3 regions of the Neobacillus sp. SRL179 genome follow, and region 3 is predicted to be linked to each of the others. Evidence: riboswitches for the same ligand, from Rfam matches in the RefSeq annotation. Region 3 holds a riboswitch; each other region holds the start of a gene.
What was found. Region 3 has a riboswitch for S-adenosylmethionine ahead of AC4E8C_RS18980 (methionine biosynthesis PLP-dependent protein). Riboswitches for the same ligand answer to the same signal wherever they lie in the genome.
Positions count from the first base shown of each region.

Region 1 (3,281 bases), 1.9 Mb from region 3:
CCGCTGGTTCTACCCCAATAAGCCGAACATCTTTTTCATCAATATAGTGGGCAAATGCACCAATCGCATTACTTCCACCGCCCGTACAGGCAATCACTGCAGTTGGCAGTTTTCCTTCTTTTTCAAGGACCTGACGTTTGGACTCTTCACTTATAATCGCCTGAAAATGTTTGACCATGGTTGGATAAGGATGTGGTCCGACGGCAGAACCTAATAGATAAAATGTATTATTATAGTTTTGGACTAGGTCTCCTAATGCTTCGTCAACTGCATCTTTTAGACGCCCTTGCCCCTTTGACACCGGAATCACCTTTGCTCCGAGCAATTCCATCCGGAACACATTCAGCGCCTGGCGTTCGGTATCTAACTTGCCCATATAGATGACACATTCCATCCCAAACATGGCACAGGCTGTTGCCGTTGCCACACCGTGTTGCCCAGCTCCTGTTTCCGCAATAATCCGCTTGATGCCCATTCGTTTTGCTAACAAGATTTGTCCCAGCGCATTATTAATTTTGTGGGCTCCTGTATGATTTAAATCTTCCCGTTTTAAGTAAATTTTCGCTCCGCCAATTTGCTTCGTTAAATTCTCGGCAAATGTAAGTGGATTTTCTCTCCCGATATATTCTTTTAAATAGTATTTATACTCCTCAATAAATTTCGGATCGTCTTTATACCGATAAAATTGTTCCTCTAATTCGTTCATGACAATCTGCAAGTCATCTGGAACAAAACTTCCTCCAAACTCACCAAAATACCCTTTGCTCTCTACACTCGTTCTTTCCATCCTCTTCTCGTCTCCTTCTCAACTATATTTTGGTTTAGCCTCAAAAAAATAACCGAATTTTCAAATATATTTTAACACGTTGTTCTTTTCAAGCAAACTATTATGCAAGTCATTTTGTGCGGCTGCCCCCGTTTCCACTTTTTTATTGACATTCTCTTAAAATAGCTTTAGGATAATCATTAATTTAATATTTCAAAATCTTATCCAGAGAGGTGGAGGGACTGGCCCTGCGATACCTCAGCAACAGCCTTATTATGTGGACTGTGCTAATTCCAGAAGCTTATGTGTAAGCTTGAAGATAAGAAGAGTGTATACCTTTTATTTATAATCAAACCTCTTCTTATCTAAGAAGAGGTTTTTATTTTTTTCAATATGAATTACTAGAATAGGAGCGGATTACCTTGACTAAAACATTAGTGAAAGCACCATTTACAGCTGATCATGTGGGAAGTTTTTTAAGACCGGAACGATTGAAAAAAGCGAGACTACAAAAACAAAACGGTGAAATTACGGCCGAACAGTTACGTCAGATTGAAGATGAAGAGATAATCCGCCTGGTAGAAAAACAAAAAGAAGTCGGTTTACAGGCCGTAACGGATGGAGAATTAAGACGCGCTTGGTGGCATTTTGATTTTCTCGGCGGACTTGAAGGGGTTGAGTTTGTCCAAACAGAAAAAGGATTACAATTTAACGGAGTGGAAACGAGAGCACACGGGGTCAAGGTAACAGGAAAAATTGACTTCGGTAACCATCCAATGATAGAGGATTATAAATTCTTACACAGCATTGCCGGTGACCATGTCGCGAAATTTACGATCCCAAGTCCTAATATGTTAATTGTCCGTGGTCAGGGAATTAGTGATGTTTACGAACATCAAGATGAATTTGTAGATGATTTAATTCGTGCCTACCAAAAAGCGATTCAAGCCTTTTATGATGCCGGCTGCCGCTACTTGCAATTAGATGATACTTCATGGGCATCGTTGTTCTCAGAGACAGGCAGAGACAAATTAAAAAAGGATGGTTTTGAGCCTGCCAACTTAGCCCAAACATTGGCTAGAGCGATTAATGAATCGATTGCGAACAAACCCGAAGATTTAGTTATTACGATGCACATTTGCAGAGGAAACTTCCAATCTACTTATACTTCAACAGGCGGATATGATTTTGCCTCTGAAATCATTTTTGGCGGTTTAAATGTGGATGGCTTATTCCTAGAGTTTGATGATGAACGTTCAGGCGGCTTTGAACCCCTTCGTCATGTTAAGCGAAATGACCTGCGAATTGTCTTGGGATTAATTACATCGAAATTCGGCGACCTCGAGAATCCAGAAAAAATAAAAGCAAGAATAAAGGAAGCCAATCAATATCTTCCATTGGATCAACTTTGCTTGAGCCCACAATGCGGCTTCTCTTCCACAGAAGAAGGAAACCTCTTAACAGAAGAACAACAATGGGACAAAGTACGCCATGTGATTAGCATTGCACAGGATGTTTGGAATTAGTTCATGGGGGACGGTTCTTCTGCACCAAATGGTGTAGAAGAACCGTCCCCATGCTTGCTAACACCTGACATATTTGCGTTTAAAACCAATTCTTCCTTTATCTATTCCTTGTTGGATATTTTCTGAAGCAAGCAGTATACTGTTTTTCTTGTTGTCCCGCTTGATTTCGACTGGACCTACTGCCTTTGCGGTTTCAACCGCCTTTTCATGGAGCGGCACGTAGGAAATCCCGACTGTGTAAATAAAATTATTCATAGAAGATTTTGTACGTTCAGGTGAATCTTGAATCGTACTTTCTACCTGATCTAGCATCCTGGCAATTTTGTCTGCACTAAATTCGCTGTCCGGCCGATTACCCAAAAGCCAGCAGTAACAGCTCCAGCCTGCCGACATTTTAAGTTCTTCCCCGCTTGCAATCCATTTATCAGCCACCGCTTGTGCAATATCGGTTTCGGATAGAGTTACGGCCACCACAAAATCTGACAGCATATAAAAATAAGCATCCTCAATCCAACGTTCAAAATCATCCTCTGTCATTGTCTTTGGATCCGCGATAACACCAGCAAAGTACATAGCATCGTAGTTCCCAGTGGCGTAAAGCTGCTCAGCTAAAGGCTGATTTTTCTTGATTTTCTTTGCAAGTGGCTTCATTGCCCCTGTAGCTACCCCAAAAAGCGGCTCGTGTGCACCATTGCTTAGGTAAATCTTTTTCATTCGTTCTTTTCCGAGTGCTTCCAATTCCTGCATAACCGTTTCGAAATCCATCGTTTAGCACTTCCTTCTTTATAAACAAATTGTCTTGAACTTTATATTTATTTTTACAACTTCATATTACCCTTAATGATATGTTTATTTAACCCCAGAAAAAGGAATCTATTTGAATTATATCAAATATTTTTCCAGTTTTAATAAATTCTGGTTTATGATACACTGCGGGTGTCAGGTACCTTTTTATTGTTTAACCCCCTAAACCGTTGTATAATCTTTAT
Region 1 is NZ_OZ481792.1:661,034-664,314, reverse strand. It holds gene trpB (tryptophan synthase subunit beta) at 1-787, opposite strand, end outside; SAM riboswitch class I at 985-1,092, shown strand; gene AC4E8C_RS03265 (5-methyltetrahydropteroyltriglutamate--homocysteine S-methyltransferase) at 1,189-2,292, shown strand; gene AC4E8C_RS03260 (DNA alkylation repair protein) at 2,350-3,057, opposite strand.
Region 1: another riboswitch for S-adenosylmethionine. It lies ahead of AC4E8C_RS03265 (5-methyltetrahydropteroyltriglutamate--homocysteine S-methyltransferase); the one in region 3 lies ahead of AC4E8C_RS18980 (methionine biosynthesis PLP-dependent protein).

Region 2 (3,281 bases), 1.9 Mb from region 3:
AAGCAGTAATGCACGGCCTTGGTTAGATGCGTCATTTGGTACAGCAATTTTGGCACCATCCGGAATATCCTTTACATCTTTATATTTGTCAGAGTAGATCCCCATTGGAGCAAGAACCGTTGTGGCAATTGGTACAAGATCGAGTTTATGTTCTTTAATGAAGACATCGAAATATGCCACTGTCTGGAATGCATTCGCATCAAGCTCACCTTCAGCAAGAGCGGTGTTTGGAGCAACATAATCAGAGAATTTTACAATTTCAATATTGATGCCCTCTTTCTTTGCTTTCTTGGCTACATAATCCCACTGGCGCGTATCCGTTCCACTAATCCCAAGCTTGACCGTTACGGACTCTTTACCAGAAGCTGCTTTATCTTTTGATTGACTAGAGCATCCAGCCCCCAATACGGCTAATGCAACAATAATAATGGTGAATAAAAATTTTTTCATGTTGTTTTCCTCCTACGTTATCTACGTCTTAATTTCTTTGCTGCTATATTGCCTAATGACTGTAATCCTTGAACAATCACAATCAGAATGACTACGGTTATAATCATCGTGATCGTATCAAAACGCTGGTAACCATATGTAATCGCTAGATCACCGATTCCGCCGCCACCGACTGTGCCAGCCATGGCGGTGGCACCGACTAGCCCGATGGTCGCAATGGTAAGCGCGAGAACGAGGGAACCGAGTGCCTCTGGAACAAGAAACTTCGTAATAATTTGCCACGGGGTTGCACCCATGGCCTCAGCTGCTTCAATGACACCAGGATCAACTTCTAACAAGCAATTCTCTACTAATCTTGCAATGTAAGGACCTGCATAGAAGACGAGCGGTACAATGGCGGCCGCCGTTCCGATGGACGTATGGACAATAAAGCGTGTAATCGGAATGATCGCCACTAATAGAATAATGAACGGAACTGAGCGAAAAATATTAATAATCCCACTTAAGATCGTGAAAAACGGGATATTCTCAAGAATGTGGCCCTTCCTCGTGACAACTAGTAAAATTCCAAGCGGTAATCCAAGAATGGCGGAAAATACTAGCGAGAAGGCAACCATCTGAATGGTTTCCATTAAAGCTGTAATGATTTGATCTGAACTAACTAGCATGTGCAATCACTTCCTTCACACTGATGTTCTTCTCGTTGATATAGGTTAGTGCCCGAATGACTTCGTTGTCATCCCCCTGGAACTCTACGATTAAGTTTCCAAATGGGGTACCTTGAAGTTCGGTAATGTTGCCAAACAAAACATTGATATGGATATCAAATTGCTTCGCAAGCTCGGAAAGCAGCGGCTGGCCGGCAGAATTGCCGACAAAATTGATACGAAAAACCTTGTTCATTCCTTCATGTTTTTCAATGACTTTTAGGATTGAATCTGGCAGCTGGTCGTTCATGACAGTGCTGACAAAGTTCTTGGCTGTTTGTGTCTTTGGTGCTGAGAAGACGTCAAATACTGTCCCCTCTTCAATAATTTTTCCCGCTTCAATCACTGCGACTCGGTCGCAGATTTCTCTGATTACCGCCATTTCGTGCGTGATGAGGAGAATCGTAATGTTGTATTCCTGATTAATTTTCTTCAAAAGCTGAAGAATTGAACTCGTGGTTTGCGGGTCGAGAGCTGATGTAGCTTCATCACAAAGGAGAATAGATGGCTGGGTTGCCAGTGCCCTAGCAATCCCAATTCTTTGCTTTTGTCCTCCGGAAAGCTGGTCAGGATAATAGTCGGCTTTATCAGCCAAGCCAACAAATTCTAATAATTCCTGAACCCGTTTTTTGATGATTTCCTTTGGCTGCTTTTCAAGCACGAGGGGCATTGCCACGTTTGCAAAGACTGTTTTAGAGTTTAATAGGTTAAAATGTTGGAAGACCATCCCGATGTTTTTCTTAATCTTCCGCACTTCTTTTACGGAAAGAGATGTGAGGTCATGACCATCGACAATCACATTACCTGAAGTCGGACGCTCTAGTAAGTTTACACAGCGGATAAGTGAGCTTTTCCCCGCACCACTGAATCCAATGACCCCAAATATCTCCCCTTTATTAATTTTTAAATCAATTCCATTCAACGCGGCAACTTGTTGGCCGTTGCTTTTGTAAATCTTTTTAAGATTCTGAAATTCGATCATGCTGTAATCTCCTTTGAGGGAAGTATCCCTTTATGTAAAACTTCAAGCAGGGAGTGAAAACCAATATTATTCAACAAATAATAAAAGCCCTCTTCAGACATAAGAAGAGGGCGAATTTAAATAACTGGAGATCCTCTTCTTATCTTTCAAGTACACTTGCTGGAATTGGCACAGAATCAATATGATTCCGCTGCCGAGGCTTCAAAGGGCCAGTCCCTCCACCTCTCTGGATAAGAAAATTTATAATTTATTCACTTTTTTAAGTAATTTAACTTGTTTATTAATTTATCGCACTATAGTAAAAATGTCTAGTGTTTTTGAAAAAATATTTTTGATACCTGCCCCCTGATGCATGGCTTACTATATATTTTGGGCTATTTTTGGGGCCGCGCTTGATCTTATTTAATATAGGATTTATAGAGATAGACGGCCATTTGCACCTTTAAATAGTCTTCAAAATGATTAAAATCTAATTGAAGAATTTCCTCGATTTTTTTAATCCGGTTATAGAGTGTATTTACATGAATATGTAAGTCGATAGCCGTATTGGTCATAGAACGATTATTTTGGATAAACGATAAAAGAGTATGAAAAAGTTCCCCGTATTTATGTTGATCCTTCCAAACTTCAGAAAACGTTTCTTCTAGAAACGAGGTGATTTCTTCTGAGTGGTGATGCAAAAATAGCCGGCTGATCCCGATATCCCTGTAATGCAGGACGCCCTTTTTCTTTTGTTTTTTTAATTGAAGAAGGGCCTTTTCGGCTTTTCCGTGATTTTCTTCTGCTTGTTCTGGATAATAATGTCCTGTGCAGAGCCCCGCTCTAGCTGATACTGGAAACTGCTGATTCCACCAACTAATGGCACTCTCCACCATCTCAATAAAGTGGCCTTCATTGTCTCCGTTAAGTGAGGTGGAAAAAATGGTAATTTTGTTATTATAGTTAAAAAGAAGCCTGTTTTTTATAGGTAACTTCTTCTTCAGGTGTGTGAGCAGCAGCATGGCGTGGTTTTCAAGTGATTGCAGATCGGGAATGCCATCAAGCTCGATTAAAGCCGTCATGTGAAAAGAATGGGGTTGAATACCTAAATCTTCTGCAAGTATTTCTAATTGTTGGAGATTTTTTGTCTTTAGATATTGTTG
Region 2 is NZ_OZ481792.1:686,831-690,111, forward strand. It holds gene AC4E8C_RS03375 (MetQ/NlpA family ABC transporter substrate-binding protein) at 1-450, opposite strand, end outside; gene AC4E8C_RS03380 (methionine ABC transporter permease) at 468-1,118, opposite strand; gene AC4E8C_RS03385 (methionine ABC transporter ATP-binding protein) at 1,108-2,139, opposite strand; SAM riboswitch class I at 2,276-2,376, opposite strand; gene AC4E8C_RS03390 (helix-turn-helix domain-containing protein) at 2,538-3,281, opposite strand, start outside.
Region 2: another riboswitch for S-adenosylmethionine. It lies ahead of AC4E8C_RS03385 (methionine ABC transporter ATP-binding protein); the one in region 3 lies ahead of AC4E8C_RS18980 (methionine biosynthesis PLP-dependent protein).

Region 3 (3,281 bases):
TCAAAGGATAAAACAGCTCCCGGACCATCTGCTTGTTCTTTCTGAATTTGATATTGCGGGTGGCTTTCCAGCCCTGGGTAATGAACCTTTTCTACAAGGGGATGTGCATCTAAAAATTCTGCTATTTTTATCGCTGATTTTTGTGATTGCTCCAGGCGAACACTCAGCGTCTTGATTCCCCTTAATACAAGCCAGGCATCTTGAACACCCAAGATAGCTCCAAAGCTATTTTGTAGGAATCCTAATCGTTTAGCCAACTCTTCATCTTTAACAACGGCAAGTCCGGCTACGACATCACTATGGCCAGCCAAAAATTTTGTTGCGCTATGAAGGACAACATCTGCCCCCAGTGCCAACGGCTTTTGGTGGTAGGGAGTAAGGAATGTATTATCAACAAATGTTAATGCACCGATCTCTATCGCAATTTCGCTAATCGCTCTAATATCTGTTACTTTCATTAAAGGATTTGACGGTGTTTCCACATAAAATGCTTTAGTATTTGGCTGAATCGCTGCTTTTACTTCCTCTAAATTGGTCATATCGACAAAGGTATGTTCAATCCCAAGTCTCGAAAGAACTTGAGTGACCATTCGGAATGTACCGCCATACACATCCTCGGTAATCACAATATGGTCACCAGAGGATAGAAGCAGGAAGGCTGTGGAAATGGCTGCCATCCCTGATGCAAAGGCAAACCCTTTAATTCCACCCTCAAGCTCTGCAATCACATCTTCAAGTGCTTCCCGGGTTGGATTTAAACTACGGCCATAATCATACTTTCCGAACTGATCGAAATCAGCTTGATGAAATGTAGATGCATGCTGAATTGGTACACTAACAGCCCCAGTAATAGGATCAATCTTGTGCTTATTATGAAGAAGCCTGGTTTCAAAACTATATTTTTCGTATGCCATTATGCAATCACTCCTTCTTTAATTCTGGCAAAAGCCTGTTGTAAATCTTCAATAATATCTTGTGCATCTTCAATTCCCACGGAGAATCGCAATAAACGGTTATCAACGCCTGCTTGAGTACGAATTTCTTCAGGAATATCTGCATGTGTCTGAGTAGCCGGATAGGTAATAAAGCTTTCTGTTCCGCCTAAACTTTCTGCAAAACAAATCAGCTGTAAACCTTGTAAGAATGGATTTACCCATGTTTCGTCTTGAACCCTAAAGGAAACCATTCCGCCTTTTCCTGGGTAAAGCACATCTGCAACGGCGTCATGTTGAGTAAGGAATTCGACAATATCCTTTGCATTTTTTTCATGTCTTTCCATTCGAAGCGACAAAGTTTTCATCCCGCGCATTAATAACCAAGAATCAAAAGGACTTAGAACTGCACCGGCACCGTTATGATGGAAGGCCAATGCTTCACAAAGTTCCTTTCCTGTTGCAGCCACAAGTCCAGCGAGGACATCATTATGACCTCCTAAATATTTCGTTCCGCTATGAATGACAATATCCGCCCCAAGTGCAATTGGCTTTTGTAGTAGTGGTGTATAAAATGTGTTATCTACTATTAACAATAGGCTATGTTTTTTAGCAATCTCAGAAACCGCTGCAATATCTGATTCCTGCATCAACGGATTGGTTGGTGTCTCTAAGAAAATAGCCTTAGTATCTGGCGTTATTTTCTTTTCAATTTCTTCTGGACAACAGGTATTGACATATTGAGTTTTCAAGCCCCATTTTTTATAGCCTTTTTCTAAGAGACGGTATGTACCACCGTATAAATCATCACTTACAATCCATTCGTCTCCAGATTCAAATAATGCAAGAATAAGCTGGATGGCTGCCATCCCTGAGCTACAAGCAAAACCTTGATCTGCACCCTCTAAATCAGCAATCGTTTTTTCAAGGAGCTGTCGAGTGGGGTTCCCTGTTCGACTATAATCAAAACCTGTTGATTGCCCAATTCCTGCATGCCTGTAGGCTGTTGAAAAATAAACAGGCGGATTAACCGCGCCTGTAGCTGTTTCACTACGGTTTCCTATTTGTGCTAATTTCGTATCAATTTTGTACATGACGGACACTCCTTGTTCAATTAAGTATGGGACTGTATTGTTGTCTAACTTTAGTGCTGTAGGGTACTAAAGCTTTCATATAAAGAAAAAAAGTCTTCTATAAGAAGAAGACTTTTTGTTAACACGACAAAGTATCATTCTTCTTATCTTGCAAACGAAATTTGCAGGACTTAGCACCTTTTCAATGAAAAGAAACATTGAAGGTTGCTGAGGCGTCTCAGGGCCATTCCCTCAACCTCTCTTGATAAGAAATCAATATTTAGATTATTTATAAAATTTACTACAAATTAGCTATTGTGTCAATCTGTTTTTACGACTGATTCAATTTTTATAAAAGGAGAACTTTCTTCGATTCTTAGACATGTAAGAATTTAACACAAACAGGGTAGGGAACAACAATATCTGATTGAATTAAAGTGAGTTTCCCTGTGTTTTCATCCCGCGCATATAAAACAAGATTGCTCGATTCTTGATTGGAAGCAACTACAAATTTTTCAGTTGGGTCAAGTGAAAAATCACGTGGCCAATCACCTTCTGTGGAAGTATGATCAATAAAGGTTAACTCACCTGAGTCTTGATTTACGCTGAAGAGAGCGATGCTGTTGTGACCGCGATTGCCAGCATAAACAAATCTTCCATCAGAAGAAATATGAATCGCACTGCCTTGATTATTTTCTTTAAAATCGTCAGGCAATGTAGAGATATATTGAATTTCTGTAAAATGGCCATTTTCCGGATGGTAAGATAAAACAATTACTTCAGAGCTGAACTCTGTCATGATATAAGCGATTTTGCCATTTGGATGGAAGACAAGATGTCTTGGGCCGCTTCCCGCTTTCAATGGTAAAAGATTTACCTTAGTAAGAGTACCATCCTCTTCCACTGAATAGGTAATTAGAGCATCAATTCCTAATTCACACACGGCAAGATACTTTTCATCAGGTGTCAGATCAGAATAATGAGTGTGAGGCTTTTCCTGCCTTGGGTCTGGGCCGGATCCTTCATGCTCCCTGATGGAGGCATAAGGTAAGACTGAGCCGTCCTCTTGGTTAATAAGATGGGATTGCACAAGACCTTTATGGTAGTTGGCCCCAAACACAAACCGATTGTTGCTGTCCACACTAACATAACAAGGTGGTGCCCCCTCTATTAATTGGCTGTTAATGGCGGTCAGGCTGCCCGATTCCTCAATAGAGAAAGCAGCAATACCTCCAGCATTCCCTTCTTTAATAACTGAATAAAGGTAACGGTTATC
Region 3 is NZ_OZ481792.1:3,814,733-3,818,013, reverse strand. It holds gene metC (cystathionine beta-lyase) at 1-914, opposite strand, end outside; gene AC4E8C_RS18980 (methionine biosynthesis PLP-dependent protein) at 914-2,026, opposite strand; SAM riboswitch class I at 2,167-2,277, opposite strand; gene AC4E8C_RS18975 (lactonase family protein) at 2,382-3,281, opposite strand, start outside.